DNA from 3 places in the Halothiobacillus diazotrophicus genome. Region 2 is predicted to be linked to each of the others. Evidence: predicted binding sites of a transcription regulator. Region 2 holds the regulator's gene; each other region holds the start of a gene.
The links. Region 2 encodes sigma-54, which starts transcription at its own class of promoters, with help from an activator protein. Its sites were predicted from a motif close to TGGCANGNTNCNTGCTT; they were not measured.

Region 1 (9,984 bases), 130 kb from region 2:
GATGCACTTAGGGATGAATGGCGTGTGGCGTGGCCGGTGCCGCCTGATGGGCGGGTTCGGCCGTGGGGACCAGTTCGATCAAGGCCCGGATCAGCTGCTCGACGTCGTCGCGGCTGTTGTAGCGCCCGACGGAAAAGCGCAGCGAGGTCAGAATGTCGTCCCGGGAAATGCCCATGGCCGAAAGCACATGGGAGGGTCGAGAACCGCCGGCCGCACAGGCGGCGCCGGTGGCCGCGACGATGCCGCGCTGATCCAGCCGATGCAGCAGTTCCTCGGCCTCGATGCTCCGAAAGGCGATATTGACCGTATTGGGCAGTCGCTCCGCCGCCTGACCATGCACCATCGCGGTGGGGAAACAGTCGAGCACACCCTGTTCCAAACGGTCGCGCAGTACGCGCAGATGTACGGACTCCGCCTCGATGTCGGCCATCAATCGCGCGGCAGCGGCGAAGCCGATGATGCCGGGCACGTTCTCGGTTCCGCCCCGACGCCCGCGCTCCTGATGGCCATAGATCAGCGGCGGCAAGCCCAAACCCTTCTGGATATACAGGGCACCAATGCCCTTGGGGCCGTGCACCTTGTGCGCCGAACAGGAGAAGAGCAACACACCGATGGACGCCAGATCCAGCGGCATCTTGCCAAGCACCTGGGTGCCGTCGACGTGCAGCGGCACACCGGCCGCCCGGGCCATTTCCGCAATGTCCGGAATCGGAAACACCACGCCCGTTTCGTTATTGGCCCACATCAGCGAAATCAACGCCGTGTCGGGCCGGATCGCCGCACGCAATTCGGCAAGATTCAGCTGACCGCTGGCATCCACGGGCAGATAGGTCACTTCGACCCCGGTCTGCTCGAGATGGCGGCACAGCAGCAGCACCGAGGGATGTTCCACGGTACTGGTAATGAGATGGCGCTTTTCCGGCGCCATGGCCAGCGCACCGAGCATCGCCATGTGGTTGCTCTCGGTGGCGCCGCTGGTGAACACGAGTTCGCTCGTGCGGCAACCCAGCAGGGCCGCCACGTCGGCGCGCGCGCCGGCGATCGCTTCCTTCACGGCCGTCCCGGCACGGGACGCGCTGGAAGGGTTGGCAAAGTCCGTCGACAGATACGGCAGCATGGCCGTCAACGCTTCCGGCGCCAGCGGCGTCGTGGCGTTGTTGTCGAGATAGACTGTGCGCGGCTCACTCATGGGCCAGGCCTTCGACCACGGTGGCCATACCTTCGAGTACGGGCGTGATTTCCTCCTCGAGGCAGCCCACCACCCGGCCATTGTCGAACTCGACCAGGTACAGGGGTGCGTGGCTTTCCTCGAGATACCCGACACGGACGATTTCGCCGAAAGCGTCCTTGGGTACGATCAGTTCATCTTGCGTCAACTCCGGGTAGGAACCGTCGTTGAACAGGTCGTCGCAGGCCAGGACCCGCAGGCCCCAGTCGAAGCGGGGTTGTCTTGGTTCAATCATGTTGCATCCTCCGTTGTGGTGGTGGCATCGGGAGAGGAATTCTCCGGAGTCACCAGTTCTATCTCACGTGCCTTCATGCCGACCATGTAGCCGTGCTCGTAGAAGTCCACGCCGTAGATGAAGAATTGCTGTAGAAAAGTACCGATATTGGCCACATAGCCGACGTCACCCTTGCGTACCAGCACGTCGCCGATCTCCTTGCCGTTGAAGGTACCGTCATTGCGTACGTGCTTCAGGGAACGCACCTTGTCGCCATAGTTGAATTCCGGTTGATCGTTGATTTCAACGATCGAACTGTCTCGACTCATGCCCATTACCGTTCCTCCCGATAATCATTGAGTTCCACCGGCCCCCAGGTATCCAGGCGCTCGCGGGCGTAACCGCGCACCTCCGTATCCGGGTCATCGACCAGCAGTTGCAGAACCTCTTTGCTGCCCCGAACCGCCGCCTCGTAGCGAATCCGCCAGTCGGGGTCGCGCACCAACGACAGCAGGGCCGAATCCGGCAGGCGTCGCACGACCTCCATGCGCACCACGGCATCGGCGTCGAGCAACATCCGGCCCAGCCATTCGCGCGGGATGCGGCGCGCCACCGTCCGGCGCACCTCCGGATCCTCGTCGTCGATCATCAGCGGCAGCTTGTGCTCCGGCAGGTGCTTCGCGACCATCAACCGCACGTAGTAGTCGGGATCGTCGATCATCACGTCCAGATCCTGCTCGCTGAGCCGGCTTGCCACCCGGATGCGCACCTCACGATGCGGATCGTGGATCAGCCGCAGCAGGTAGCTGCGCGGCAGACGCATCACCGCCGCCCAGCGCACCGTCTCGTCCGGATCGTTGACCAGGGTCCGCAGGTGGAACACGTCCGCGTGCTTGGCGGCACAGGCACGCACCTCGAAGTACGGATGCTTCAGGTAGTCGTTCGCCACGTCCGGATTCCAGCTGAAGAACTTGGCGATCCGCTGGACCGAACGATCCCGCACGCAGGCCTTCATCAACTCGCAGCGGCCCTCGGGCTTCACGTCGTCCGGGCAGCCATCGCAGCTAATCGGCTGATCCAGCCAGTCGACCGCTGCCGGGTTTTCTCGCTCTGCCCTATTCATCGTCGTCGTCCGCGTAGTCGTCGGGCCGGTCGAACACATCGAGCAGCGGCTTCACCTGAATCCGATCGCCCGGATCGAGTTCGGTGATCTTGGTGAGCACCGAACGTCCGTCGTCGTACTGCCCCAATCGCAATTGCAGATAGCCGTAGGCCTTCAGCACGAAGAGATAAAAGCGGGCCCGGGCGTCTTCGAAATTGTCGAATCGCGCATCGCCCGGCGAAACCCGGCGCCAATCCGACGCCAGCCCGAGCTCCTCGGCGGTCATCCGCAGGCAGCGCGAGGCCACCTCGAACGCCTCGGCCAGCCGGCCCTTGTAGAAGTAGAACTTGTACAGGCCGAGGTGGACGAGAATCTCGTCCGGTGCGATCGCCAATGCCTTCTGAAGATGAAACTCGGCGCGCGCGTCGTCCAGGTAGGCCCGGGCGGCGCAGTGCAGTTCGCGCTCGGCGGCGGCCGGTAAAAGCCCACCGTAGTAATTGCGCGACAACCAGAGATCTTCTTCCATCGGATTCATTACGATTCGCTCCTTTCAGCAACACGAAGTCCTGAAATCACAACCAAGCCAATCCAAGCCCACTCAGGCTCAATTCGTTACTTCGGCGTAAACGACGTGCCGCAACCGCAGCTTTCCGCCGCATTCGGGTTCTTGAACACGAGCCCCGTATTGATGAGGCTGTCTTCGCAATCCACGATCACCCCGTCGAGCAGGGGCACGCTGTCCTTCGCCAGGAAGACCTTGATCCCGTTGCTCTCGATCGACATATCGTCGGCCTTGGGCGCATCCTCCACGCTGAAGTCGTAGGAGAGTCCCGAGCAGCCGCCGGGCGAAACCGCCAGACGGAAGCCGCTGGTGCTGCTGCCGCCGTTGAACATGATCATGCGCTGGATGAAGCGCTGCGCCTTGGGCGTAAAGGTCAGGTCCATGGCGGCCTCCTCAGGCGCTGTAGCGCGGATAGCTGTTGTCGATCACGCAGGTGTCGTCGACCGGGCAAACGGCCACGCACTGCGCTTCATCGAAGAAACCGATGCACTCGGTGCATTTCTCGGGCTTGATGTAGAAAATCCCGCTCTTCTCGAAAATGGCCTCGTTGGGGCATTCCGGTTCGCAAGCCGAGCAACCGGTGCACTGGGAAGCAACAATTTTGTAAGCCATGACACTAATCTCCTGTAGTCAATAAAGGGGACGGCGCGGATAAGGTTTGTCACCGCCCCCGAAAGGTCATCAGGCAGCCACGAAGGCACCCTGACGAATCTGGGCATCACCCCGTTTGCCGTACACCACCGAACCGTCGCGCACCTTCTCCAGATATTCCCGGAAGTAGGCGATCACGGACTGATCGATGTACTCGAAGGCGTATTTGTCGACCGCATCGATCCCCGCCGCCTCAAGCTCGGCCTTCGGGCAACCGCCGATCTTGGCGACGAACACCGCCGTGCAATCGTTGATGGCCTTGATGACGGAATTCTCCAGCGCCTCGTCCTCGCCATAGCCGCCCTGGCAGTACAGATCCACACGACGGTGACCGACGAACTTCGCGCCGCTGGTGCTCGCTTCGTAGATCTGGAACTCCGTGGCGTGACCGAAGTGCTCGTTCACCCGACCGCTGCCCTTGGTCGCCACGGCCACCAGGATCTTGATGTCGGATTCCGCGCCTTCGAGGGTCGCCATTTCGGCCTTCTTGGCATCGGCCTTGGCCTGACGCTCCTGCTCCACCACCGCCTGATAGGCCTGACGGGATTCGAGGTCGTACTGCACGTCCATCGCCATGACGCTTTCGGTGGTGAACTCGGCGGAACGATCCTCGCCCAGCAGACCGACGGCATCGGCACGACACTGACGGCAGTGACGCATCATGTTCATCTGGCCTTCTTCGCAGTTGTCCTGCAGCGCCTTCAGTTCCTGCGCCGTCGGGCCACGCTGGCCGTTCAGACCGAACACGGTGCCGTGCTCCGGCGCGGAGATCAGCGGCATGATGTTATGCAGGAACGCACCCCGGCTCTTCACCGCCCGGTTCACTTCCAGCAGGTGTTCGTCGTTGATGCCCGGAATCATCACCGAGTTGATCTTGGTGAGAATCCCCCGCGAGGTCAGCATCTCAAGCCCCTGCAACTGCCGTTCGCTCAAGATCTGCGCGGCTTCGCGGCCCTTGTAACGCTTGTTGTTGAAGTAGATCCACGGATAGATCTTCGCGCCCACGTCGGGATCGACCATGTTGATGGTGATCGTGACGTGATCCACGTTGAAACTCTCGATGGTATCCACGTGATCCGGCAGGGTCAGACCGTTCGTCGACAGGCACAGCTTGATGTCCGGCGCCGTCTTCGAGATCAGCTCGAAGGTCTTGAACGTCTTTTCCGGGTTGGCCAGGGGGTCGCCGGGGCCCGCAATGCCCAGCACCGTCATCTGGGGGATGGTCGAGGCCACCGCGATCACCTTCTTCGCCGCCTGCTCCGGGGTCAGCTTCTCGCTCACCACGCCGGGACGGCTCTCGTTGGCGCAATCGTATTTACGGTTGCAGTAGTTGCACTGGATGTTGCACGCCGGCGCGACGGCCACATGCATGCGCGCATAATGGTGATGCGCTTCTTCGCTATAGCAGGGATGGTTCTTCACCTTCTCCCAGGTTTCCGGACTCATGTCCGCCGGACCGGCGCTGCTGCCGCAGCTCGCCTTGCCGCCTTCGCTGCTCGTGCCGCAGCCCTTGTGCTCGGCCATTTGCTGCAACATATCTTCCAGTCGCACAATCCCGCTATGTTCCGGGTTGTGCATCTGCACAGTAGTCGGGGATGACATGGGCGTATTCCTCCACGTGGTTGTCAAATAACGATCGGGTTACACGCGCCGCCCCATGGATGTATCAGATTGCTCCAACGAAGCTGACCGCAAACGAGGAAAAGCAAGAGGGATGCCAAGATGGTTAGTGCTTTTTATTCAGTAGCTTGAGTGATTCGCCAAGTAGTTTTGTAACGAAGGCGACGAAATTTTCGTGAGGGGAAGGGACTTTTGTCGGAAAGGAAACAGGGGATGGTTTTAGAGCCGGATCTAAATCGTGGAGACGTCGCCCCTGTTACCCGCGAAGGCGCTTTAACGGTTGAGTGCAACTGCAGGATATAGGCCGCCCCCAGCAACAGCTCGGACCCTCAGGGGATTGCCCGGTTCGTCGGGTGCTGGTACCTGCAAAGGGGAATGTGCCGTGAGATCGACGACGGAATTCGCCGCCCCACCTGCCGCTTCGGACAATTGAGTTAACAGGGCCAGTTCCTGCGCAGAAGGCAAACGCCGTACGCCCGGCTGCAGGGTCGCGCCCATAAAGTCATTGGGGTCAGCACTGTGTTCCAGCCCCAGCGCATGACCGTACTCGTGGAGCAGAACGGAAAGCATATCCATCTTGCCCGCCGCCGCACTCCCCGGCTTGGCGACCCACTCGTAAGGGTTGCTGGTGGGCAGATATTCTTCATTCAGGTAGGGCGTGTAGTCGATATACCAGCCATACCCGGCGGCATCGGTGTCGAGGGTGATGGTGGCCCCTGAAGTGCTGCCGACGGCGGAACCGGTGAGGTCAGCGGTGTTGACATGGACGAGGTTGGAGAGGCCGAGAGAGGTCAGCAGTGATGGAAAGATATCGAGCTTGGGTGTAGCAGTTGAGGAAATTTTCCATAGCTCGGATTTGCATATTCCCAACGGCGACTCTTCTTCGTCAGTCCCTTCAATCAGGTAATGAATTTGGACTTTGATACCATCCTTCTCCACCTGCATCACGAAACGATCCCGACCGATGTAGCCAGTTTGCGGCCAGTAGTGATACCAGCCATTTGCCGCCGCATCCGCATCCTTCTCCAAGACAACCTCGCCATGTGTCGGGGCTTTAATCAAAGTTACTTTCGCTCCAGACAGTCCTCCCACACTATTGAGCATTTTCTTGTAGATGGGATCATCGCCGCGATATTTGACCATGTAGATGTCGCCATCAACTATCGGGCTTATTTCAGAGCCAGAATCCGGCCTTGATATCTGACACCGACCAAGCAAGTAATTATCCGTGGCTTGCACTGGCGATGCCGCCATAGTTATTACTGCACCCACTAACAAGCCGGTATCATATATCCACATGTCACTTCCCCCCTCGGATACATGCGTAAATTGTTTAAAGAGTGGTTCAGGCCGCTCCCATAACCGTGTTTCCTGTTCAGGCGACAAATAAGTAATTGGGGTCAGAGTAAAATTACGCGCTTTCGAACTAAGCCTAGCTGCAAAATTAGCATGATTGATTTTACTCTGACCCCAATTTACGGCAATTGCCATGACAATGCGGTCGCGGAAAGCTTCTTTCAGCTACTGAAACGTGAGCGGGTAAAACGAAAAACCTACAATACACGAGACGAAGCCCGGGCTGACATCTTCGATTACATCGAGATGTTCTATAACACCCGACGTCGTCATGGTTCTAACGAATTGATGTCGCCTGTAGACTACGAACGGCGTCACCACGAACGGTTGGAATGTGTCTAGGGGACTGGTGGCGATTCAGTGTTGGGCGGAATTTTGCTGTTCATCCTGAACAAGGACAAGAAAGGGCAGACCACGGGTTAGGTTCTATTGCGCGGTGTGCCCCCACAGGCACTGATCCCTTGGTTATCAGTTCGCTTTCCCGCCGTACAGATCACCGCTTCCGGCTAAGGTTTGATCTATTCTGAAAAACACGGTCAGCCCTCGGTTGGCACGTTTGGCGTCATCAGGGATGTGCAATGCAGGAGTCATGATGGACACTGATCTTGAAGCTATGTCACGCGAAGCGTTGATCGCTGAAGCACGAAAGTTGAGAAACGGTATTCGAGAGCACAGGGACCGACGTTACCCCGGATTTGAGTAGCACAGGCATTTAGAGTCCAATCCCATGAAGCAAGGAGATTGGATGTGAAGAAACGCTACAGCGAAGAACAGATCATTGGGTTTTTGAAGGAGGCGGACGCCGGTGTCCCGATCAAGGAGCTGTGCCGACGGCACGGCTTCTCCGAGGCCAGCTACTACCTCTGGCGCAGCAAGTTTGGCGGCATGGACGTGTCGGACGCCAAGCGCCTCAAGGCGCTGGAGTCGGAAAACGCCCGACTGAAGAAGCTGCTGGCCGAGGCGCTGCTGGAGAACGAAGTGACGAAGGAAGTCCTTCGAAAAAAGTGGTGACCGCGCCGGCGCGCCGGGAGGTGGTGCGGCTCATGAAACAGCGCGGGATGAGCGAGCGGCACGCACTGCGGGTGGTCGGGATGAGCGCCTCGGCATTGCGCTACGTGCCCCGGCCGGACGGTAACATCGCGCTGCGCCAGCAGATCGTGGATATGGCGCAGCGGTACCGCCGCTATGGCGCGCCAATGATCTACCTCAAGCTGCGTCAGGCCGGACAGCGAGTCAATCACAAACGCGTGGAGCGTCTGTACACCGAGGAGAATCTGCAGGTGCGCCGTCGCCGGCGCAAGAAGATCCCGCCGGCGGATCGGCAGCCGCTGATCCGACCGGGTGCGGCCAATGAGGTCTGGTCGATGGACTTTGTCTTCGACCGTATCGCCTCGGGTCGTGCGCTCAAGTGCCTGGCGATTGTGGATGATGCGACGCATGAGGCGGTGGCTGTGATCCCGGCGCATGCGATCGGTGGCGACCAACTGGTGAGGCTGCTGGACGAGGTCTGTTCGATCCGCGGCAGGCCATCGATCATCCGGACGGACAATGGCAAGGAATTTACCGGTCGGGCCATGCTGACCTGGGCGCATCGCCACGGCATTGCCCTACGGCTTATCGAACCGGGCAAGCCCAACCAGAATGCCTACATCGAATCCTTCAATGGACGGCTACGCGACGAATGCCTCAACGAGCACTGGTTCGTCAGCCTCAACCATGCCCGGGTAATCATCCGTACATGGGCCCGTGAGTACAACGAGGAAAGACCGAAGAGAGCACTCGGCGGGCTGACGCCCGCCCAATATGCCAAGCAGCTTGCTGCAAAGGCGGTAACATTTGAGCCTGGACTCTAAAGCGAACCGCTACTCAACATGGGGTACCGTCGAGGCCACCCCAAATCAATGGGGGTCAGAGTCACTGCCCCTTATACTCGCTAAGGTCACAGTTTCGCACCCATACGCCCATCCTACCAACATAATAGGTGTCATAATCCACCACTTCGAGGTTATAAACTGTTTGGCGTAGTTCAGTTTCGGGATAACCCTGCCCCATTTCGGAATCTGGCTGAGGTTGTAAAGCACTCCAGTTAATATCTGCCTGAGGTTCACCATGCCGGAGATCTACCGGGATCATTCCATAGCCATGCATGTCGTAAAACTCGAACCAAACCACCCCTTCAGTAATTTGCGTTTGGTATAATGAACCTCTATGGCCTTCACCCATATAAGCGGGTTCACCAGTAACCAACTGCACCTCTAAATTATCTGAGGGATCAATTTCACTAGCCTCAAGCCAACCGACCTCATTAACCCAAAATGGGTGATTAGGTGTTGCAACCAGGTACTGCTTCATTTCATTCCGAATAAGAGTAGATAATCCCTCTTTACCCTGAATCTCCTTCTGGATTTTCTTTGCTCTCTCAAGCTCCGCAATCGGAATGATCTCAACGAACATGACTTCCTGGTTTTCAGACCTAAACGTCTTTTTTACCTGCTTGTAATTCGGCTCACCTTCCCCGCTCTGCGGCTTGGACAACACCCAATCCCCCACCTTGATCCGCTCGATCGGAACCAATCCTTCTCGTGTATGTACGAGAGTGCCAGCCACAAAACAGCTGGCGCCTTTCGGGGGTAATTTGATTGAATCTAAGGTAAAGCTCACTGATCCCAAGTTTCCCACCATTCGATGACACCGCCTCCCAGTGATTTACCATCTATATCAACGACCATAGCGTGCAGTCAGCGATGCCTTTGCCAGGGCATTCTGATTGATCAGGAAACCGACCAGGGACGCCGTGGCATTCGTCGGGGGCGTCAACTGGGCCACCTTGAGCGCATACACCGTGAAGACGTAGCGGTGCGGCTTGTCGCCCGTCGGTGGACAGGGTCCACCCCAGCCGGCAATGCTGTAGTCATCGGGGATCTGGACGGCTCCGGCCGGGAGGCCTGAATCCGGTTTGCCGTCACCGGCACCTTCGGGCAGTGAGGTCGCGGTGGCCGGGATATTGATGACCACCCAGTGCCAGAATCCGGCCCCGCCGGTCGGCGCATCCGGGTCATGCACCATCACCGCGAAACTTTTCGTCCCGGCCGGTGCGTGCTTCCAGCCGATTTCGGGCGATATGTTCTCGCCAGTGCAGCCGAACCCCTTGAAGACGAATTTCTTCGGAATCGGTTGATGCGGATTCAGATCCTGGCTGACGACCTTGAAAGGCGCGGCTTGCGCACTGGCGACGGTCGCGAGCGCCAAGG
Region 2 (9,984 bases):
TCACCGTCGAGCAGAACATCATGGGCGTGCTAGAGCTGAGGCGCGATCTCAGCCCAGTTCAACGACAGACGACACTGGAAAGCCTGCTGGGCGAACTGCATATCCGCTCCATCCGTCGCAATCTCGGGCAGGCCCTTTCCGGGGGCGAACGTCGGCGGGTTGAAATTGCTCGGGCACTGGCCGCTAACCCCAGCGTCATTCTGCTGGACGAACCGTTCGCTGGCGTCGACCCGATATCCGTCATCGACATCCAGCGGATCGTCACGCATCTGAGCGAGCGCGGCATCGCCGTTTTGATCACGGATCACAACGTCCGCGAGACCCTCGGCGTCTGCGAGCGTGCCTATATCGTTTCCGATGGGCAGATCCTGGCCGAAGGCACGCCCCAGGCGATTCTCGCCAACGAGCAAGTCCGTGCGGTGTATCTCGGACAGCATTTCACCCTCTGATCACGCCCGCTCGCGGCGATTCACTCGGGGACAATTCGATGCGTTGGCGCAGATGCAATCCCATATTGGCGGACCGTGTTTTTCAGTTAAACTAACTCACATGTTCATAATCCTGCGATCGACAATCCCCTACCCAGCCACCTCTGATGCCGACGGAACATCAGACAAGATTCATTTGCCCCAAGATCACGCCGGGCTCGCCCAGTCATGAAAGCCGGCCTGGAACTTCGCCTGGGGCAAAGCCTCTCGATGACGCCGCAATTGCAGCAGTCGATTCGATTGCTGCAGCTCTCCACACTGGAACTCGCACTGGAGATTCAGCAGGCAGTCGAAACCAACCCGCTGCTGGAAATTGCCGACACTGACGACTTCTCTGAAGGCGAGGGTCCCTCGTCCGAACTGGCCGAGGGCAGCGAGACGGTCGATTCGGACTATCAGGAAGACCCCAATGCGCTTGCCGGCGAAGCCCTGCTCTCGGGCACGGACGAAACCACGCCGGAGGATCCGTTCACCGTGGATTCGCAGTGGGAGGACTACTACGAATCCGACGGCAGCACCTCATTCAGCGCGCCGGAAAACAATCACGACGAATTCGATCCCTACGCGACGACCTCCAGCGGCGTCGAAAGCCTCCGGGATCATCTGCTGAGTCAGATCCACCTGACCCATCTGACGCAGCGCGATACGGCCATCGCCGCCGCCCTGATCGAGTCGATCGACAACATGGGGTACCTCGCGGACAGCCTGGAAGAAATTCACGCCATGCTGATCGAAGATTGGCCGAACCTCCAGATCGAGGACATCACGACCGTCCTACATCTCATCCAGTCTCTCGACCCGATTGGCGTAGGCGCCCGAGATCTCAACGAATGCCTCTGCCTGCAGCTGCAGCACAAACCGAAAGATCTGCCCTATCGCGACGTCGCCATGCGGATCTGCGAACAGAACCTCATCGAAACCATTGCCCAGCGCGAGTACCAACAGGCACAACGGGCCCTCGGCGTGGATCAGACCGCGCTTGAAGGCGCCCTGATGATTCTGCAGGGCCTCGATCCCCGACCGGGATCCAGTGTCGGTTCCGTCGCAGCGGATTACCTGATTCCGGACGTGCTGGTCAGTTTCCGGAACAATGCCTGGCATGTGGACCTGAACCCGGAAATCGCGCCGAAACTTCGGGTCAACCAGACCTATGCCCGCATGATCAACCGCAGCTCGCGCGGTGAGGACGCCAGCTACATCCGCAGCCATCTGCAGGAAGCGCGCTGGTTCATCAAGAGTCTGCGCAGCCGGAATGAAACCCTGCTCAACGTGGCCCGGGCCATCGTCGCCCATCAGACAGAATTTCTCGAACAGGGCGAAGTGGCGATGAAGCCCCTCGTCCTCCGGGAAATCGCCGACGAACTCTCCCTCCACGAGTCGACGGTCAGTCGGGTCACCACCCAGAAGTTCATGCTGACCCCGCGCGGCACCTTCGAATTCAAGTACTTCTTCTCCAGTCATGTCGGCACCAGCGACGGCGGCGAATGTTCGGCCACGGCCATTCGCGCCATGATCAAGAAGCTGGTGAATGAGGAAAACCCCCGCAAGCCCTTGTCGGACGCCAAGATCGCCGACCTGCTTACCGAACAAGGCATCGATGTCGCTCGGCGCACGATTGCCAAGTACCGCGAGGCGATGGGCATCGCCTCGTCCACCGACCGAAAGCGCCTGATCTAAGGCCTAAAGGAGCTCACCATGCAAATTGAAATCACCGGACATCATGTCGACATCACCGATGCGCTCAGGGACCATGTGGAAAACAAGTTCGAGCGGCTCAAGCGACATTTCGACAAGGTGATCAACGTTCATGTCATTCTGACGGTGGAAAAGAAGATCCAGAAAGCAGAAGCCACACTGCACATGAGCGGCAACGATGTCCACGCCGACGCATCCTCCGAGGACATGTACGCCTCCGTGGACGCCATGGTCGACAAGCTGGACCGCCAGATCGTCAAGCACAAGGAAAAAATGACCGAGCACCGCTGATCGAGACACGATCTTACGCTCGATAAACGCACAACCATGAGCCAATTAATCGGGGTATCGCATTCACTTGCGTGCCCCGACTGACTTTTTGGAGTATCCTCTTGCTCGATTTTTACCGGTCCCGTCCCGCTCACCCACAGCATTCCAACCTGCGAACAGGTGCTTCATGAACATCGCTGAACTGTTCCCCTTGCAGCACATTCTGATCGATGAGGTCTATCAAAGCCGCAAACGGGTTCTCGAAGTTCTCGCCGGCCTGCTGGCCGATGACCAACTGGGCGGCCAAAGCGCGACCCACATCTACGAAATCCTGATCGAACGCGAACGGCTGGGTTGTACCGCAATCGGCCATGGCATCGCGATTCCCCATGGCCGGGATAGCGAAACGCTGCGTCCGCGCGGCGCGCTGATCCGCCTGACCGAAGGGATCGATTTCGGTGCGTCGGACAACGAGCCGGTCAATCTGATTATCGGGTTCATCGTCCCGGAAGAATGCCCCGAAGCACACCTGATGGTATTGGGCTCCCTGGCAGAGCACCTGTCCAGCCCGGATGACCGTGACGCCATCATGCAGGCGCAAAGCCCCGAGCGCGTGCGCAACCTGCTCATCGAATGGCTGCACGATCCGCCAGCCGCCGATGCCGAATAAGCGTCGGTTCCTGTCGCGATATCCGCATTGAGCCACCCGATGCACCGCGCCGTCCCCGTCATTCAGCCTCTGGACGCCAAACACCCGACGGATACCCGGGACCCGGTCTATCGCCGTCTCTTCGACCCAGAGTCCGCCTTCGATCGCCTGAACCCCCTCGATCCGAAACCGATCGCCCTGATCGACGCACCGTTACGGCGCGCCCTGAGCGAGCGTAATGATCCGGTTCCGACCTATGCCGAAATCTGGATTCTCTGCGACATCACCCCCGAGGAGGTTCCGACCTGGGTTGCCACGCAAGCCCGTACGGCCGCCAACATCCTCCACTGCACGATGACCGTGGACGAAATCTCCGAATGGCTCAGGACCCATCGGCAGAGCGCCACGCAACATTGGCAGCATGGCGTCTTCATGGAGGTTGCCGGATCAGGTGTACTGATCACGGGGGAATCGGGTATCGGCAAGAGCGAATTGGCCCTGGAACTGCTTTCCCGCGGCCACCGTCTGATCGCGGACGACGCGCCGTGCTTCGTGCGCGGCAATCAGGGCATCGAGGGAAGCTGCCCGGAAACCATCCGCGACCATCTGGAAGTCCGCGGCCTCGGGATCATCGATGTCCGCGCCCTGTTTGGCGACAACGCCCTGAAAAAGCGAAAAAACCTCCGCCTGATCATCGAGTTGTATGCGGCGGACCATCGGTCGATGCGCGCCGAGTCCCGGCTTCATGGCGAACGGAGCAAGGTGAGCATTTGCGGTGAAGAGCTCCCATTGTTCCGATTACCCGTGGCTCCGGGTCGAAACATCGCCGTCTTCGTCGAAACCGTGGTCCGTCAACATAATCTGGAACGATCGACGACCGGTGAGCGCCTGCTGGGCCAGCCGTATGCCGCCCAGTGGCACCCCTACCCGGAAAAATGAGCGGCGCGCTGGTGGTCAGATCCCGCTATCCGGCACAATGTCGACGTAATAGTCGGCACCGGGTCCGGATACAGATACACTAGCGCCAATGCAACACATGCTCGCCATCCCCGAAACCGTACTGATTGTCACCGGACAATCGGGCTCCGGGAAATCTATTGCCCTGGCAGCCCTGGAGGATGCAGGTTTCTACTGCATCGACAACTTGCCCCCCGAACTGCTGGACAATCTCCTGTTGCTCTTCAGGCAGGGCGAGATCAATGCGCGCGGGATCGCCATCAGTATCGATGCACGCTCGCCTGAAGCCGCACTGAATGCCCTGCCGGCACGAATCCAGAGTCTTCGGAAAACCTATGAAAACCTGAAGATACAGAGTCTCTTCCTAGAAGCCAGCGAAGCGCGCCTCGTTGCCCGATTCAGCGAGACGCGACGACGCCACCCGCTTTCCCCGAAGGTCGAACATCTGCTCGAAGCCATTCAGCGGGAGGCCGAACTGCTGGCCCCGATGCGCCATCAGGCCGACCTGATCATCGACACGAGCCATACGAGCATCCACCAGTTCCGTGAGGATATCCGCAACCGGATCCTCGAAGGCGCCCGGCGCGGTCCGCTGATCCTGCTGCAATCCTTCGGCTTCAAGAACGGCATTCCGCTGGACAGCGACTTCCTGTTCGATATCCGCCACCTGCCCAACCCGCACTGGCTACCGGATCTCAGGCCCCATGGCGGCAAGACGACCCAGGTCATCGAATACCTCGAGCAGCACCCCATCACCCACGAAACGCGCGCGAATCTCGCACGATTTCTGGGCGACACGCTTGCCGCCATCACGCAGACCGATCGAAGTTACGTCACCTGTTCCGTCGGTTGCACCGGCGGCAAGCATCGGTCGGTCTACATGGTCGAGCATCTCTATACGGATCTGAAGACCGCCTTTCCCAATATCCTCATCCGACATCGTGATTTAGAAACGGAGCGATAATGACTGTTGGCATCCTATTGATTTGTCATAACAAAATTGGCGAGCAGTTACTCGAAACCGCCACCGACATGCTGGAAAAGATTCCCATGCCCGCCGGCGAGCTCTCCGTCCATCAGGATGACGACCCCATCGACCTGCTCAACCGCGCGCGTCGTCGTATTGCGGATCTGGACGAAGGGGACGGCGTACTGGTCCTCACCGACATGTACGGCTCCACACCCTCCAACATCGCCCATCGACTAAAAGACAAGAACCGTGTCCGGGTCATCTCCGGGGTCAATCTGCCCATGGTGGTCCGCGCCATGAACTACCCGCAGCTGAACCTCCCCCAGATGACCGAGCGGGTCGCGACGGGCGGTCGTGAAGGCATCATCGAAGGGGATGGGATTTAATCCCTGTCCGTCACCGCGGGAATCCATCGTCTCAGGACGACCGAAAGGGAATAGCGCATGCCCGAGCAAAATATCGAAATCATCAACCGACTGGGGCTCCATGCCCGCGCGGCCGCCAAATTCTCCACGACGGCCTCGCAGTTCAGCTGCAAGATCAGCGTGATCTGTCACGGCAAGGTCGTGAACGGCAAATCCATCATGGGACTCATGATGCTGGCCGCCGCCCGGGGCACCGAGATTCGGATCGCCACGGAAGGTGCCGATGAAAACGAAGCAATGACGGCGCTACGCGAACTGATCGAGAACCGGTTCGGCGAACCTGAATGATGGCGCACCTCTGACCATAAATCCCGTTTTCACTCGCCCAAAAAAAATCACGGATGCCCATGAGCGCGAGAGTAAAAAACATCAACTACATTCAAACCACGCATGTCCATCCGCGTGTTGCGGGCGCCCCTGTCGGCAATGGCCGGCGGTTCGCGAATTTGCGGCGATGCATGCTAATGCCCGACCGGAGGGCCCGTGCTTCGGCGCGCACCCCTCGTCTAACAACCTCGAGGAGGATTGGAACGTGACATCACCCAAGACTGCCCGCACCCCGCGGGCGCGAATGATCGGCGTGCTTCTGGGGCTCGGTGCCGGCCTGTCGGCCGCATTGAACGTTCAGGCTGCAGACCTGACCGGCGCACAGATCGCCGCCCATGGCATCGGGAGCGTTCCGGCCTGTGCCACCTGTCACGGCACCCAGGGCCAAGGGAATCCGCTCGCCAACTTTCCCCGTCTGGCCGGCATGGGTGCCGCCTACCTGAGCGAACAACTCACGGACTATGCGGACGGTACACGCAGCAATCCCATCATGTCCCCCTTCGCCAAGCAGCTGACGCCGGCGCAGATGAAGGCGGTCGCGGCCTACTACGCCAGTCTGCCTGCACCGAAGGTATCGGCACTCCCCGCCGCAAGCTCCGATCAGGACAAGCTGGCGCAGAACCTGCTAACCCAAGGTGATTGGTCACGCGGCATTCCGGCCTGTTTTGCCTGCCACGGCCCCATGGGGGTTGGCGTCAAACCAAGTTTCCCGGCGCTGGTCGGTCAATCCGCCACCTATACGGAGGAACAGCTGAAGGCCTGGCAACAGGATCACCGCGCCCCGGGTGCCGGCGGACTGATGGCCGCCGTCGCCAAGCGACTCACCCCTGCGGAAATCACGGCGGTTGCCGGCTATCTGGCAAAAATCTCCGTCCAATAATTCAGGAGCTGGTTCCCATGATCACATATCGACTCATCGCGTCCCTCGTATTGCTCCTGGCCGGGCAGTCGGTGCAGGCGGCTCCGGATACCGCTGTGGCCCACTTCGTCCCCCCGCCGGACAGCGCCATCCCCGAAGGCCCCTTCGGCGACATGATCAAACTCGGTCAGAAGATCTTCAACCATACCCCGAAATACGCACCGAAATACGTCGGCAACAGTCTGAGCTGTGCCAACTGCCACCTCGATGCCGGTCGTCTGGCGGACAGCGCACCGCTCTGGGCCGCCTACCCGGCCTACCCCGCCTATCGCAGCAAGAACAAGAAGGTAAACAGCTATCAGGAACGGCTGCAGGGCTGCTTCATGTACTCCATGAACGGCAAGGCGCCCCCCTTGAACAGCGACGTGTTGCTCGCCCTGGAAAGCTATAGCTATTTCCTTGCCAAGGGTGCGCCCGTGGGCGACGAGAAGATGGCGGGTCGTGGATTTCCCAAATTGGCAGCCCCCGCCGAGTCTCCCGATCTGACGCGCGGACAGAAGGTCTATGAGGCCAGTTGCGCACTTTGCCACGGTAGTGACGGACAGGGACGCACGGTGAATGGTCAGGTCGTCTTCCCGCCGCTCTGGGGCAAGAACTCCTACAACTGGGGCGCCGGCATGCACTCTGTCAGTACTGCCGCGAGCTTCATCCATGCCAACATGCCATTCGGCATGCCCAAGACCCTGACCGAGCAACAGGCCTGGGACGTGGCTGCCTACATCAACAGTCGTCCGAGGCCCCAGGATCCGCGTTTCACCGGCTCCGTGGAAGAAACCCGGGCCAAATTCCACCCGAATACGAAGTACGACTATTACGGTCAAACCATCGACGGCAAGCAGCTGGGCAATCCGGCGAATACGCCGCCCGCCGGTACCGTACCGAAATAAGACTGGCCCCGCCGACCACCGGAACACCCGGCACGGTCGGCACGACCTTCCACCCCCATCGCTCACCGGACATCTGGGGCCATCCGGGGCCAGCCGCTGCCACACCGTCTGTATCGGTTTCGTTACACGATCAACCCCTTTACAAACAGCCGCTTGAGCGTAGCATCCAGAGCGGTCATACGGCGATTCCGTTGCTGGCCACGGATCGCCGATGCCCCCGCGCGCATGATCGAATAACTGCTCGTGCTGCCGTGGACTGGATTCGAGCCATGCAACGCCAGCGCAAACAGGGGACGAACATGCACGCGATAATCGACCAATCACAACAACGGGACTGGATGGTGAAACACCAAATCGAAGCGCGGGGCGTCAAATCACGCCGCGTGCTCGAAGCGATGCGAACGGTTCCCCGTGAACTGTTCCTCCCGGCGGCGCTGCATGAATTCGCCTATGAGGATGCACCGCTGCCGATCGCCGGCAACCAGACCATCTCCCAGCCATATATCGTGGCGATGATGATCGATGCCCTCGATCTCAAGGGCGGGGAAACCGTCCTCGACATCGGCACCGGATCGGGCTACGCAGCAGCCGTTCTATCATGCATTGCCGCCCGGGTGTACAGCGTCGAGCGGATCGTCCAACTGGCCGAAGACGCCAAGGCCGTATTCCAGGCCCATGGATTCAACAATATTCATGTCCTGCAGGGCGATGGCACGCGCGGCTGGCCGGAACACGCCCCCTATGACGCGATCATCGTTGCCGCCGGCGGCCCCATGGTTCCCGAATCGCTGAAGAACCAACTCAAGATCGGCGGCCGACTGATCATCCCGGTCGGTTTCGATCAACTTTCGCAAGAACTGATTCGGGTCACGCGCATCGGCGAGCACGAGTTCAAGACGGAGGACCTGGCCGATGTTCGTTTCGTCCCTCTGCTGGGCGAGGAAGGCTGGAAACAAGAGCGCTTCGAGGCAACCGAACGGCGCCAGCCTGCGCCCCCTCCCGTGGCCGAGATCAAGCTCGCCGCCCTCATCGCCGATCGTTGCGAATCCTTCACCGATATCGAATACGTCGATCTTGCTCCCTTGATGAAACGAATCGGAGACGCGCGGATCGTGCTGCTGGGCGAGTCCTCGCACGGCACCTCGGAGTTCTACCGCCTACGCGCCCGCATCACGCGGGAACTGATCGAGAGCAAGGGTTTCAGTTTCGTCGCCATCGAGGGCGACTGGCCGGACGCCGCCCGCATCGATCATTACGTGCGCCATGCCGAATACCCGCCGTCCGAGTGGACGGCGTTCGCGCGCTTCCCGACCTGGATGTGGCGAAACGAGGAAGTCCGGCATTTCGTTGACTGGTTACGCGCCTATAACGCCGACCGGTCGAGCAACGAACGGATCGCCTTCCATGGTCTGGATCTGTACAGCCTCTACAACTCGATCCGCTCGATCCTGGATTACCTGCAATCCGTTGATCCCGCCACTGCCGAAGTCGCGCGCCAACGCTACGGATGCCTCACGCCCTGGCAGTCGGATCCGGCCGCTTACGGACACGCCGCACTGACGCGCCAATACCAGGATTGCGAACAGGAAGTCGTCACCATGCTCAAAGAGCTGCTGACAAAACGACAGGCCTACGCCGAGCATGATGGCGAACGGTTTTTGGATGCCGTACAAAACGCCCGACTGGTCACCAATGCCGAACGGTATTACCGCACCATGTACTACGGCTCACGCAGTTCCTGGAATCTGCGCGACAGCCACATGTTCGACACGCTGGTAGCACTCCTCGCCCATCACGGACCAGAGAGCAAGGCGGTCATCTGGGCGCACAATTCCCATGTCGGCGACTCGGCCGCCACGGAGATGTCCCAACGGGGCGAATTCAACATCGGTCATCTCTGCCGTCGGCAGTTCGGAGAAAATGCCTATGCCATCGGGCTCGGAACCGATACGGGCACGGTGGCTGCTGCGGAGAACTGGGATTCACCGATGGAAATCATGACGGTCCGCCCTGCTCTGGAAAATAGCTATGAATGGCTTTGCCACGATTCCGGGATCGACCGTTTCCTGCTGCCCCTGCGAACGGCTCGGGATCCCGGCCTGATCCAGGGGCTCAACCAGGCACGCCTCCAGCGCGCCATCGGTGTCATCTATCGCCCGGAAAGCGAACGGCAGAGCCATTACTTCACGGCCAAACTGCCACAACAGTTCGATGAATTCATCTGGTTCGACCGGACGACGGCGATCAAGCCACTCGCGACCGAAATGCTCAAGAGTCTACCGGATACGTATCCCTTCGGAATCTGACGGAGCATCCCGAAACGGAGGACCCAAGACATGAATCTACCATTCGTCGAAGACCGGCTGCACTGGATGAAGCGGGAACGAATCTGGCCCA
Region 3 (9,984 bases), 180 kb from region 2:
CAAATTCGTGGCGGGCGACGCCGTCGGCGCGCTCTTTCCAGGGATCGGTCTGGCTGAATTTCTGGCTGTGCATGAAGCGGGCCGCCAGTTCGGCACGGCCGACCGGATCCTCGATCAGGCGGCGCTGGACGTAAGGCAGGCCGACGCGCTCGATCCAGGGGGCCGTGCGGTCCAGATAGTGCGCTTCCTCGCGGTACAGCTGGATGAAGGCCGTGGTGTACTCGATCACTTCCTCTTCGGTTGCCACCTTGCAGAGGAAGTCCGTGACGCGCACCTTGATGCCGGCGTTGCCGCCGACGTGGAGTTCATAGCCCGAATCCACGCAGACGACGCCCAGATCCTTGACCGTGGCTTCCGCGCAGTTGCGCGGGCAGCCGGAGACGGCGATCTTGAACTTGTGCGGCATCCAGGAGCCCCAGGTGATCTGCTCCAGCTTGATGCCGAGGCCGGTCGAGTCCTGGGTGCCGAAGCGGCACCATTCCTTGCCCACGCAGGTCTTCACCGTGCGCAGGGCCTTGCCGTAACCATGACCGGAGACGAAACCGGCGGCGCTCAGGTCGCGCCAGACGTCCGGCAACTGGTCCTTCTTCACGCCCAGCAGATCGATGCGCTGACCGCCGGTGATCTTCACGGTCGGGATCTCATACTTGTCCGCGACGTCGGCAATGGCGCGCAGTTCGTTGGGCTTGGTCACGCCGCCCCAGATCCGCGGAATCACCGAGTAGGTGCCGTCCTTCTGGATATTGGCGTGTACGCGTTCGTTGATGAAGCGGGATTGCGGGTCGTCCTGATAGGTTTCCGGCCAGGCGCAGAGCAGATAGAAGTTCAAGGCGGGGCGGCACTTGGCGCAACCGTCGGGCGTCTTCCACTTCATCTCGGCAAAGATGGCCGGGATGGTGGTGAGTTCGTGTCGATAGATGGCCGTGCGCACCTCGTCGTGGGTGGCATCGGTGCAGCCGCACATCGGCTTGACGGAGGGGGCGGCCGAGTAGTCGCCGCCCAGGGTCGAAGCCAGCAGGTCTTCCACGAGGCCGGTACAGGAGCCGCAGGAAGCCGCCGCCTTGGTGTGCGCGCGAACCTCGTCCAGCGTGAAGAGCTTGTGTTCCTTGATGGCCTTGGTGATGTCGCCCTTGCACACGCCGTTACAGCCGCAGATTTCCGCATCGTCGGGCAGGTTGGCGATGCGTGCCTTGGCGCCGTGACCGGAGTCGCCGACGTGGGCCTGACCGAAGAGCAGCTGCTCGCGCTGGGCCGTGACATCGGTGCCGTCGCGCATCAGCTGGAAATACCAGGCGCCGTCCATGGTGTCGCCGATCATCACCGCGCCTTCGATGCGGTTTTCCTTGAGGATGAGTTTCTTGTAGACGCCGCGGGCCGCATCGGCCAGCACGATTTCCTCATGCTCCGGACCGGCATGGATCTCGCCGGCGGAAAATACGTCGATGCCGGTGACCTTCAGCTTGGTGGAGGTCATGGAACCGGTGTACTTGCCAATCCCGTAGCGCGCCAGGTGGTTGGCGCAGACCTTGGCCTGTTCGAACAGCGGCGCAACGAGGCCGTAGCATTGCTTGCGGTGCTGTACGCACTCGCCCACGGAGTAGATCTTCGGGTCGTAGGTGAGCATGGTGTCGTCGACCACGATGCCCTGCTCGCAATGAATGCGGCTGGCGAGGGCGACGTCGATGTTCGGGCGGATACCGGCGGCCATGACCACGAGATCGGCGGGCAGGGTCGTGCCGTCGGCCAATTCGACGCTGCTCACGCGATCCGTGCCATGCAGGGTTTTGGTGTTGGCGTTCAGGCGGATCTTGATGCCGCGATCGGTCAGGGACTGTTCCAGCAGGCGGCCGGCAGCCGGGTCGAGCTGGCGATCCATGAGATTGCCGTTGCGGTGCAGGACGGTCACGTTCATACCGTGCGTGACGAGGCCGGCAGCGGCTTCGAGCCCCAGCAGACCGCCACCGATGACGATGGCATGGCCGCCCGGCTTGCAGGCCGCCAGCATGGTGTCGACGTCGGCGATGCTGCGGAAACCGACGACGCCGGGCAGCTCGGCGCCGGGAATGGGCGGAATGAAGGCGCGCGAGCCGGTGGCGATGATGGCGCGGTCATAGGGGAATTTCTGCCCGTCCGCCGTGATGATCTCGCAACGCAGGCGGTCGATCCGTTCGACACGGATACCCTTGTGCAGGGTGATGCCGTTCTTCGCATACCAGTCGTCGTCATTGAGCATGATGTCGGGAATGGTCTGCTCCCCGGCCAGTACCGGCGAGAGCATGATGCGGTTGTAGTTGGCCCAGGGTTCGTCGCCGATGACGGTGATGTCGTACATGTCCGGCGCGAGCTTCAGCAGCTCCTCCAGCGTACGGACGCCCGCCATGCCGTTGCCGATGAGGACGAGGCGCGGTTTGGTCTCAGGGGTTTGTGCGGTCATGGCAGATACTCCAGTTCGGTCATGTTCGAATCGATGGTGCTGTTCAGCAGTGTCAGGTGTTCCAGCGTGGGAATCAGGTGGTTGATGCCCGTCGCGGGGGAATTGGTCCGGTCGCCTTCGACGAAGGACGACAGATAGCCGGTGATGTCGAAGGGGTTGAACGTGCTCTGATCGAAGAATACGTCCGGTCCCTGGATCAGCGGCCCCGGCGTGGCCGGCGAAAGGGTCCAGTGATGCTGGTGCAGTCCTTCGGGGAGATAGTCGATGGTCGGTGTCCCCATATCGAGGGTCTGCGCGGCATGGCGGAACAGGGCCGGACGGTAGCTGCGCTCCGCGATGACGCGCAGATCGATGGCCCGGTTGATATGCCCCCAACGCAGCATCTGTGCCAGGTAGAACACGGCGTGGGAGCGCCAGGGGAATTGGGCGTTGTCCCGGGAGAAACGCAGCCACGGAATGCCGTTGGCATTCTCGTCCCCGGATAGGCCAGGCAGGAGCAGGTTCATCGGTTGGCCGATCCAGCGAGGGTCCGCCAGCCAGATGGCTGCGGTTCGGCGGTTTTCCTCCGAGGCATCGAGCCACATGCCCGCTTCCATGAGTGCCGTGATCAGGGCCAGATGCTGATCGGGATTGCATTCGGCCCACTGTTCGCTGACGGCCAGCATCTTTTCGGACTTGTTGGCCCAGAGCATCGGCCCTGTGGCAATCAGGACGCCCGGCGGCTGGTCACCCTCAACGACGGGCTGGCAGGCAATGGTGCCCCAAGGCTCGCCGACGCAGAAGCCATCGATGACGCCGTCGCGCAGGCGTTGCGGCATCAATTGCGGGGGGTAGTAGACGACTTCGACGTCCTTGATCGGATCGATGCCGCCCGCTGCCAACCAGCTGCAGAGTTCGTAGTAATGCGTGGAGTAGGGGTGGACGGCCGCGAAGCGAAGTTTCCGGCGCCGATTCGTTTGTTCGCTCGGGTCGCGCAGCAGTTCGCCAAGCCGGTGGGCGGATTCCAGCGGGGCTGGACTTTCGGAGGAAGCATCGAGCTGTTTCGCAAGCGGTCGAGCCATTACGATGGCGTTGCCACCCAGCCCGAGGCTGAGCGAACTGCACAAGGGCTCCGAAAGTCTGTCGAGTCGGAGGTTTGCCGCCAGCAGCATGGGGGCGAGCAGATGGGCACCGTCCAGCAGGCCGAGTGCCAGCTTGTCGCGGACGTTCGCCCAGGATGGCTCCCGACTGATCTCCACATTCAGACCATGCCGCGCGAACAGATCGAGATGTTCGGCAACGGCCAGCGGGGCGCAGTCGGTGAGACCGACGAATCCCAGCCGAATCGGCTGGCCCGTTCCAGAATCAGTCGCTGTGTTGTTGGACATTTCCCGGTGAAACCCCATCTTGGATTACAAAACGAAAAAGCGCCTTTGTGGCCGTCGGACCTGAGTCCGAGTGCTCACAAAGACGCCATTGTCTTTACATTACTCATTGGTGCCGCCGTCAAGGCCGCCATTGGCCTACGCTGACACTTTACCAGGTATAAGCATTTTCTGTGCCATTTTCGAACTTAAGCGAATTCATGCGGTTATCTTCAGCGTCAACTCGTTTTTGCACCAATAGCGTGCAAACGAGTTTGGCGGCGTATGAAGATGGGGCGTTGATGACGCGACTACGCGAGAGATCACGCGTGTGTTAACCCCCACAGCGAAAGCATCAGGCAGATGAACAGAAATAGGGAGACTAATTGCCAGAATCGGACAGGATTCCGCTGTAATAGGGGTCTGGCTGGGGGAAGCCCTTGAGCTTGACCACTTAGGCCCTGTTCGAGTTCGAAGGCGAATTCCATGCTGTCTTGCGGTCGCTCGGCAGGATCCGTGCTCAGCGCCTTGTCGAGCAGATGATCCAGCCATAGCGGGAGATCTGGTCGTAAGGTGCATAGGGACTTACGCTTGGCAAATCGCGGATGGCTGAAGGGTTCAATCTCGCCGTACGGGTAACTTCGGGTGAAAAGGTAGAATAGGGTGACGGCGAGGGCGTACACGTCCGTTGCCGTGTTTCCGCGCTCGCCATCGAACTGCTCGGGAGCCATGAAGCTGGGGGTTCCAGGTATGGCGTTCACAAGTGCGGGATCGTTGCGATCTTCCCAGCCAGGAAGTCGCGCGACACCGAGGTCGAGCAGCTTGAGTTCTCGATTTTCGAGTAGCAGGACGTTTTCGGGTTTGATGTCGCGATGGATGATCCGCTGGCGGTGGAGCGCATACAGTGCCTTGGCCAATTGAACGCCGATTCGCCCTCCCGTCGTCAGGCCGATGGGGTGCTGTTGCTCGATGAATGCACTCAATGTCTGGCCCGTGTAGTAGGGCATGACGGAATAGAGACAACTTTGCCGAGCCCTTGGGAGGGTGATGATTTCGGCGATCCAGGGGCTATGCACCCTACTGCCGATCAGTGCTTCTCGGACGAAAGCGGCACGATATTCTCGGTCGCTGGCAACGCGGGGTTGCGGAAACTTGAGGACGACCGGACGGGGTTGCTTCTCCGCGGCATCCGTCTCCTGGGCAAGCATTAACCGACTATAGCGGCCATTGGAGATCGTGCGAATCAGCTGAAACCCATCGATGATTTCCCCTGCTGCGGGTGGCTCCTTGATGGGGAGAAGACCAAAAGTCGTTTCGAGGTGATGGCGGTCCGTTGCCGGCAGACCGCGAATATGCACAACGAGCGCGGTGACGTTGTCCTGACTGCCCTGCCGTAGTGCCTCTGCCACGATTCGCTCACTAAGTACCTGAGGTTCCGTGCCGCTTGCCAACAGGTCGCGAAGCGTTTCGGTGCTCAAGGCGCCATGGACACCGTCGCTACAGAGCAGAAGGCGGTCGTTGACCTGAAGTTCGCGGGTTTGGTGGTCGACGCGAATCTGCTCCTCGAGTCCGACGGCCCGATAGAGTACATGCTGAAGATCCGGTTGTTTGAGGGTATGGTCCTCGGTCAGAATTTCACAGTGCCCCGCCTGAAGGAGATAGGCTCGGGAATCCCCAATATGGACGACATGGAGATTCCGGCCGCGCAGAATCAATGCCGTAAATGTCGTAGCCATGCCTGAAAGATTCGGATCCTGTCGTCCCTGCGCATGGATCCAGCTGTTGATTGCCCCGAGGGAGCGAGCCGCCAGCGCCTCGATGCCAAGTGTATCGGCAAGCGCATAAAAGCCTTCTAGAAAATTTCCGACGGTGAGCTCGGCGGCGATACGACCGCCTGCGTGACCACCCACGCCGTCCGCCACGCAGAAGGTGGCCCCGCGAAGGCTGAGCGCCGGTTCGTTCGGTATGACTGCACCAACGAAATCCTGATTCTCTCCCCGTCGACCGGGATCGGTCGCGAAACCGAAGTCGACTTGCAGCCCAGGCGTTTCGATGTCGGTCATCTTCGAGGGTGCGTCATACTCGAGCGCCGGAGGTGGCGCCCCAGGTCGTGCGCCAGCGGTGGCGGACACGCACCAGGCCGATAATGCCGATCACGGGCAGGGCGGCAAATACCAGGAAACCGAGCATGAAGCTGTGGGTGTTGCCGTAGGAGATGCCAAGCGCCTTCGCGAGCAGAAAGCCCCCGATGCCGCCTGCCGCACCGATCAGCCCGGTCATCACGCCGATTTCGCCACGGAAGCGGAGTGGGACGAGTTGGAACACGGAACCGTTACCCATACCAAGGCCGATGGCGCCGATGAAGAACACCAGGGTCGAGATCCAGGCGATCGCCGGCATGGTGGACAGGCTCCATCCGGCGACCTTCGCGTTCGTGAGGTCGGCGGCAGGCGGCATGGCCGCGCTTGGCATGAAGGCGACCGTGAGATAGCTGAGTGCGACGATGCCGAACAGAATCGTCAGGGCGCGAATTCCGCCCATGCGATCGGCCACGTAACCCCCGACCGGACGGAATAGGGAGCCTGCCGCCACTACGATGGCCACCATCAGGCCGGCGGTGATGCCGGACACGTGGTGCCAGATGGTGAAGTACAGAGGCAGCGCGTTACCGAGGCCGACAAAACCGCCAAAGGTGATCGAATAGAAGAACATGAACCACCAGCTGTCCGGGTCGCGCAGGAGCAGACCGTAGTTTTTCAACGTCACGGGTTTGCGCGCCTCGGGGGCGTCTTTGGCCATCAGGCTGTAGGCGATAAAGATGATGACCAAGGGGATCAGCAGGAATCCGAACACCTGTTGCCAGCCGTAGACCTCCGCCAGCCATGGCACGATCATCGAATCCAGGACGACGCCCAGGTTGCCTGCCCCGGCGATGCCGAGCACGATGCCCTGGAATTTCGGCGGATACCAGCGGCTCGCCTGGGGCAGCGCCACGGCGAAACTGGCGCCCGCCAGACCGAGGAATACGCCCAGGATTTCCACGGCGAGTTTGGAGTGCAGGCCGAACAGGAACACATAGGCCATGGCGGCCATGACCAGGATCTGGGCAAACTGTCCCGCCCGCTTTGGCCCGATTTGATCGGCCAACATCCCGAGAGGAATGCGCAGCAGGGCACCGAAGAGGATGGGGATGGCCACCAGGGTGAATTTCTCGCTGAGCGGGATGTTCAGATCCTGGGTGATGTACAGGGAGAGCGGGCCGAGGACCACCCAGACCATGAAGGAGACGTCGAAGTAGAGAAAGGCCGCGAGTAACGTGGGCCAGTGGCCGGCCTGCTTGAATTCCTTGAGATTCATGGGGCTCCCTGCGGGATCGGGCCCGCGCAATGCTGTCGGTGGATGGGTTCTTTGACTTAGGTAAAGACAAAAGGTGCCCGGCTGCGCGAGAGAACTCGGCGGCTCTGGACACCTTTGTCGACTTTTCGGCTGAACCCACATTGGTTCAACGGCGGGCATTAGAGCATTTTTTTTCCTGGGGCGTAAGCCCCGGTGATCGCATCGTCCGGGGCGGCCAAGGACGGTGTGTTCGCGTCGTGTCTCGCGGCTATGGATCAGCGACGGCCTGGCTTCATGCGGCTCAGCGCAGCAGTTCCTCGGCAGTAATCAGCATGCGGGCGATCTCGATAAGTCGGGCGTTCCGGTCCATGGCCATCTTGCGAAGGGCGGCGTAGGCGGCTGGTTCGTCCATATTTTTGGCCCGCATGAGGATGCCTTTCGCACGTTCGATGTCCTTGCGTTCCGCGAGTTGGTTGCGGGTGGTTTCCAGCTCGGATTTCAGCGCCTGGTGCTCCTTGAAGCGGGCGATGGCGACATCCATGATCGGGCGGAGCCGACGGGGGTCGAGCCCATCGACGACATAGGCGCTGACCCCGCTGGCGATCGCTTCGTTGATGGTCTGACTGTCGCTTTGTTCCGCGAACATGACGATCGGACGGGGGATTTCGTTCGTGATCAGCCGCATGGCTTCGAGCGTGTCCCGGTCGGGAAGCGCCATGTCGATCAGGATGACGTCCGGCTTGTTTTGATGGACGGCCGTCAGGATGTCGTCATTGGCCCCGAGCAGTGCCACGACCTTGTGGCCGAGGTCGAGCATGGCCTGCTCCAGGACGGCGGTACGATCCGGGTTCTGGTCGATGATGATGACTTTCAGTGCCATGTTGGACGTATTTCGGTTTCCTTTGCAACGGCGCCAATGCAAAGCACTGCAACCACTGGATCGGTGAGGTGGGCTGGCAGGGTTCTATCGCGCAGAACGTGAAGCATGCCAGCGCCCGCAATTTTTCAATGTCGTTTGCCATAAAGCAAGCATAAGCCAAGCCAGATCGGTCGAGACGGTTTTATCCCGATTTTCCTGCTCCCTCCAAGAATATCGCGCCAATCGAGTGCAGGCCGTGTCTGATTCTGGTGCGTGGGCAGGGGGGGGTCTCGTGTGAATATTGGTAACCATATGTATTTTATATGGAAAAATAATTGGCACCCGTCTTGCATAGTTGTTTGTCGTTGATGGGCCAACGGTGGTCTGTCTGCTAATCGAAGGGTGATGAGCAATGGCGCTCACGCGGGATAGTCCTGCGTGGGCGTTTTTTTTTGCAAATTTTGATGAGGTACAGAAGATCATGACGGATTCAAAGGCTTTTAACGCACAGCGACGCAACTTCCTGAAAATGACGGCGACCGCCGCAGCAGTCGGCACCGCCCTCGGCAGCGGTCTGGCAGCGATGCCCGTGTGGGCGGATGAAAAGCTCGGCTATCCCGAGAAGCCGCAACTGACCTTCGGCTTCATCAAACTCACCGACATGGCGCCGTTGGCCATTGCCTACGAAAAGGGCTTCTTCGAGGACGAAGGACTCTACGTTTCCCTGCAGGCTCAGGCGAACTGGAAAGTACTGCTCGACGGCGTTGTGAGCGGCACGCTCGACGGCGCACACATGCTGGCGGGGCAACCGCTGGCGGCGACGATCGGCTACGGTACCAAGGCCCACATCATCACGCCGTACTCCATGGATCTGAATGGCAACGGCATCACGGTTTCCAACCAGGTGTGGGCCGATATGCTGCCCAATCTGCCCAAGCAGCCGGATGGCAAGCCGGTGCACCCGATTTCGGCGAAATACCTCAAGCCGGTGGTCGACGAGTACAAGAAGGAAGGCAAGCCGTTCAAGATGGGCATGGTGTTCCCGGTATCCACGCATAACTACTATCTGCGCTACTGGCTTGCCGCGGGCGGTCTGAATCCGGGCTTCTACAATCCCCTCAAGGGCGATACATCCGGTCAGCTTAATGCCGACGTGCTGCTGTCCGTCACGCCGCCGCCGCAGATGCCGGCGACGCTGCAGGCGGGCACCATCGACGGCTACTGTGTGGGCGAGCCGTGGAACGAGCAGGCGATCGTCAAGGGCATCGGCGTGCCGGTGATCACCGACTACGAAATCTGGCAGAACAATCCGGAGAAGGTCTTCGGCATGACGGCGGATTTCGTCAAGAAATATCCGAACACGGCCGTTCGGGTGGTCAAGGCATTGATCCGTGCCGGTTACTGGCTGGATGCGAACAACAACGCCAATCGGGAAGAGGCGGTGAAGATCCTGTCCAAGCCGCAGTACGTGGGTGCCGATCCATCCGTGATCGCCAAGTCCATGACCGGTACCTTCGAATACGAGAAGGGGGACATCCGCAAGGTGCCGGACTTCAACGTGTTCTTCCGTTACAACGCGACCTATCCGTTCTATTCGGATGCCGTCTGGTTCCTGACCCAGATGCGCCGCTGGGGTCAGATTCCGACCGAAAAGACCGATGCCTGGTACGCGGAAACCGCCAAGTCGGTCTACCGTCCGGACATCTATCAACGTGCGGCAATGGCCCTGATTGCCGAAGGCAAGTTCAAGCCGTCCGACTTCCCGGACTTCGCCAAGGAGACGGGTTACAAGCCGGCTACCGCGAACTTCATCGACGGCGTGACCTACGACGGTACCAAGCCCAACGCGTACCTGAAGAGTTTCACCCTGGGTCTGAAGGGTGATCAGACCATCTAACGCGTCGGTCGTCCGGTCAGGGTGGCCGGGCGCCTTCCAGTCACATTCGGGAGTTTTCCATGACTAAGAACATGTCTCTACCGGCCTTTCTCATGCCGGTCGTCAAGTTGCTGCG

Region 1: the regulator sigma-54 is predicted to act here: its motif matches at 5,461-5,477, upstream of nifB (nitrogenase cofactor biosynthesis protein NifB).
Region 3: the regulator sigma-54 is predicted to act here: its motif matches at 3,961-3,977, upstream of A9404_RS00185 (CmpA/NrtA family ABC transporter substrate-binding protein).

The regions. Positions count from the first base shown of each region.
Region 1 is NZ_CP016027.1:366,331-376,314, reverse strand. It holds gene A9404_RS01735 (cysteine desulfurase family protein) at 8-1,189, opposite strand; gene A9404_RS01730 (nitrogen fixation protein NifZ) at 1,182-1,463, opposite strand; gene A9404_RS01725 (nitrogen fixation protein NifZ) at 1,460-1,771, opposite strand; gene A9404_RS01720 (4Fe4S-binding leucine-rich repeat protein) at 1,777-2,565, opposite strand; gene A9404_RS01715 (tetratricopeptide repeat protein) at 2,558-3,079, opposite strand; gene A9404_RS01710 (HesB/IscA family protein) at 3,157-3,489, opposite strand; gene A9404_RS01705 (4Fe-4S binding protein) at 3,500-3,718, opposite strand; gene nifB (nitrogenase cofactor biosynthesis protein NifB) at 3,788-5,359, opposite strand; gene A9404_RS13670 (matrixin family metalloprotease) at 5,651-6,322, opposite strand; partial or broken gene A9404_RS13060 (IS3 family transposase) at 6,857-7,075, shown strand; one part of gene A9404_RS01685 (IS3 family transposase) at 7,481-7,739, shown strand; one part of gene A9404_RS01685 (IS3 family transposase) at 7,739-8,586, shown strand; gene A9404_RS01680 (Hint domain-containing protein) at 8,648-9,394, opposite strand; gene A9404_RS01675 (YbhB/YbcL family Raf kinase inhibitor-like protein) at 9,452-9,984, opposite strand, start outside.
Region 2 is NZ_CP016027.1:238,262-248,245, reverse strand. It holds gene lptB (LPS export ABC transporter ATP-binding protein) at 1-449, shown strand, start outside; gene A9404_RS01110 (RNA polymerase factor sigma-54) at 657-2,165, shown strand; gene hpf (ribosome hibernation-promoting factor, HPF/YfiA family) at 2,184-2,474, shown strand; gene A9404_RS01100 (PTS sugar transporter subunit IIA) at 2,641-3,123, shown strand; gene A9404_RS01095 (hypothetical protein) at 3,163-4,041, shown strand; gene rapZ (RNase adapter RapZ) at 4,130-5,023, shown strand; gene A9404_RS01085 (PTS sugar transporter subunit IIA) at 5,023-5,415, shown strand; gene A9404_RS01080 (HPr family phosphocarrier protein) at 5,473-5,742, shown strand; gene A9404_RS01075 (c-type cytochrome) at 5,987-6,661, shown strand; gene A9404_RS01070 (c-type cytochrome) at 6,679-7,587, shown strand; gene A9404_RS01065 (protein-L-isoaspartate(D-aspartate) O-methyltransferase) at 7,887-9,893, shown strand; gene A9404_RS01060 (hypothetical protein) at 9,924-9,984, shown strand, end outside.
Region 3 is NZ_CP016027.1:53,548-63,531, forward strand. It holds gene nirB (nitrite reductase large subunit NirB) at 1-2,434, opposite strand, end outside; gene A9404_RS00185 (CmpA/NrtA family ABC transporter substrate-binding protein) at 2,431-3,801, opposite strand; gene A9404_RS00190 (bifunctional protein-serine/threonine kinase/phosphatase) at 4,101-5,840, opposite strand; gene A9404_RS00195 (MFS transporter) at 5,854-7,134, opposite strand; gene A9404_RS00200 (ANTAR domain-containing response regulator) at 7,415-7,993, opposite strand; gene A9404_RS00205 (CmpA/NrtA family ABC transporter substrate-binding protein) at 8,454-9,869, shown strand; gene A9404_RS00210 (ABC transporter permease) at 9,929-9,984, shown strand, end outside.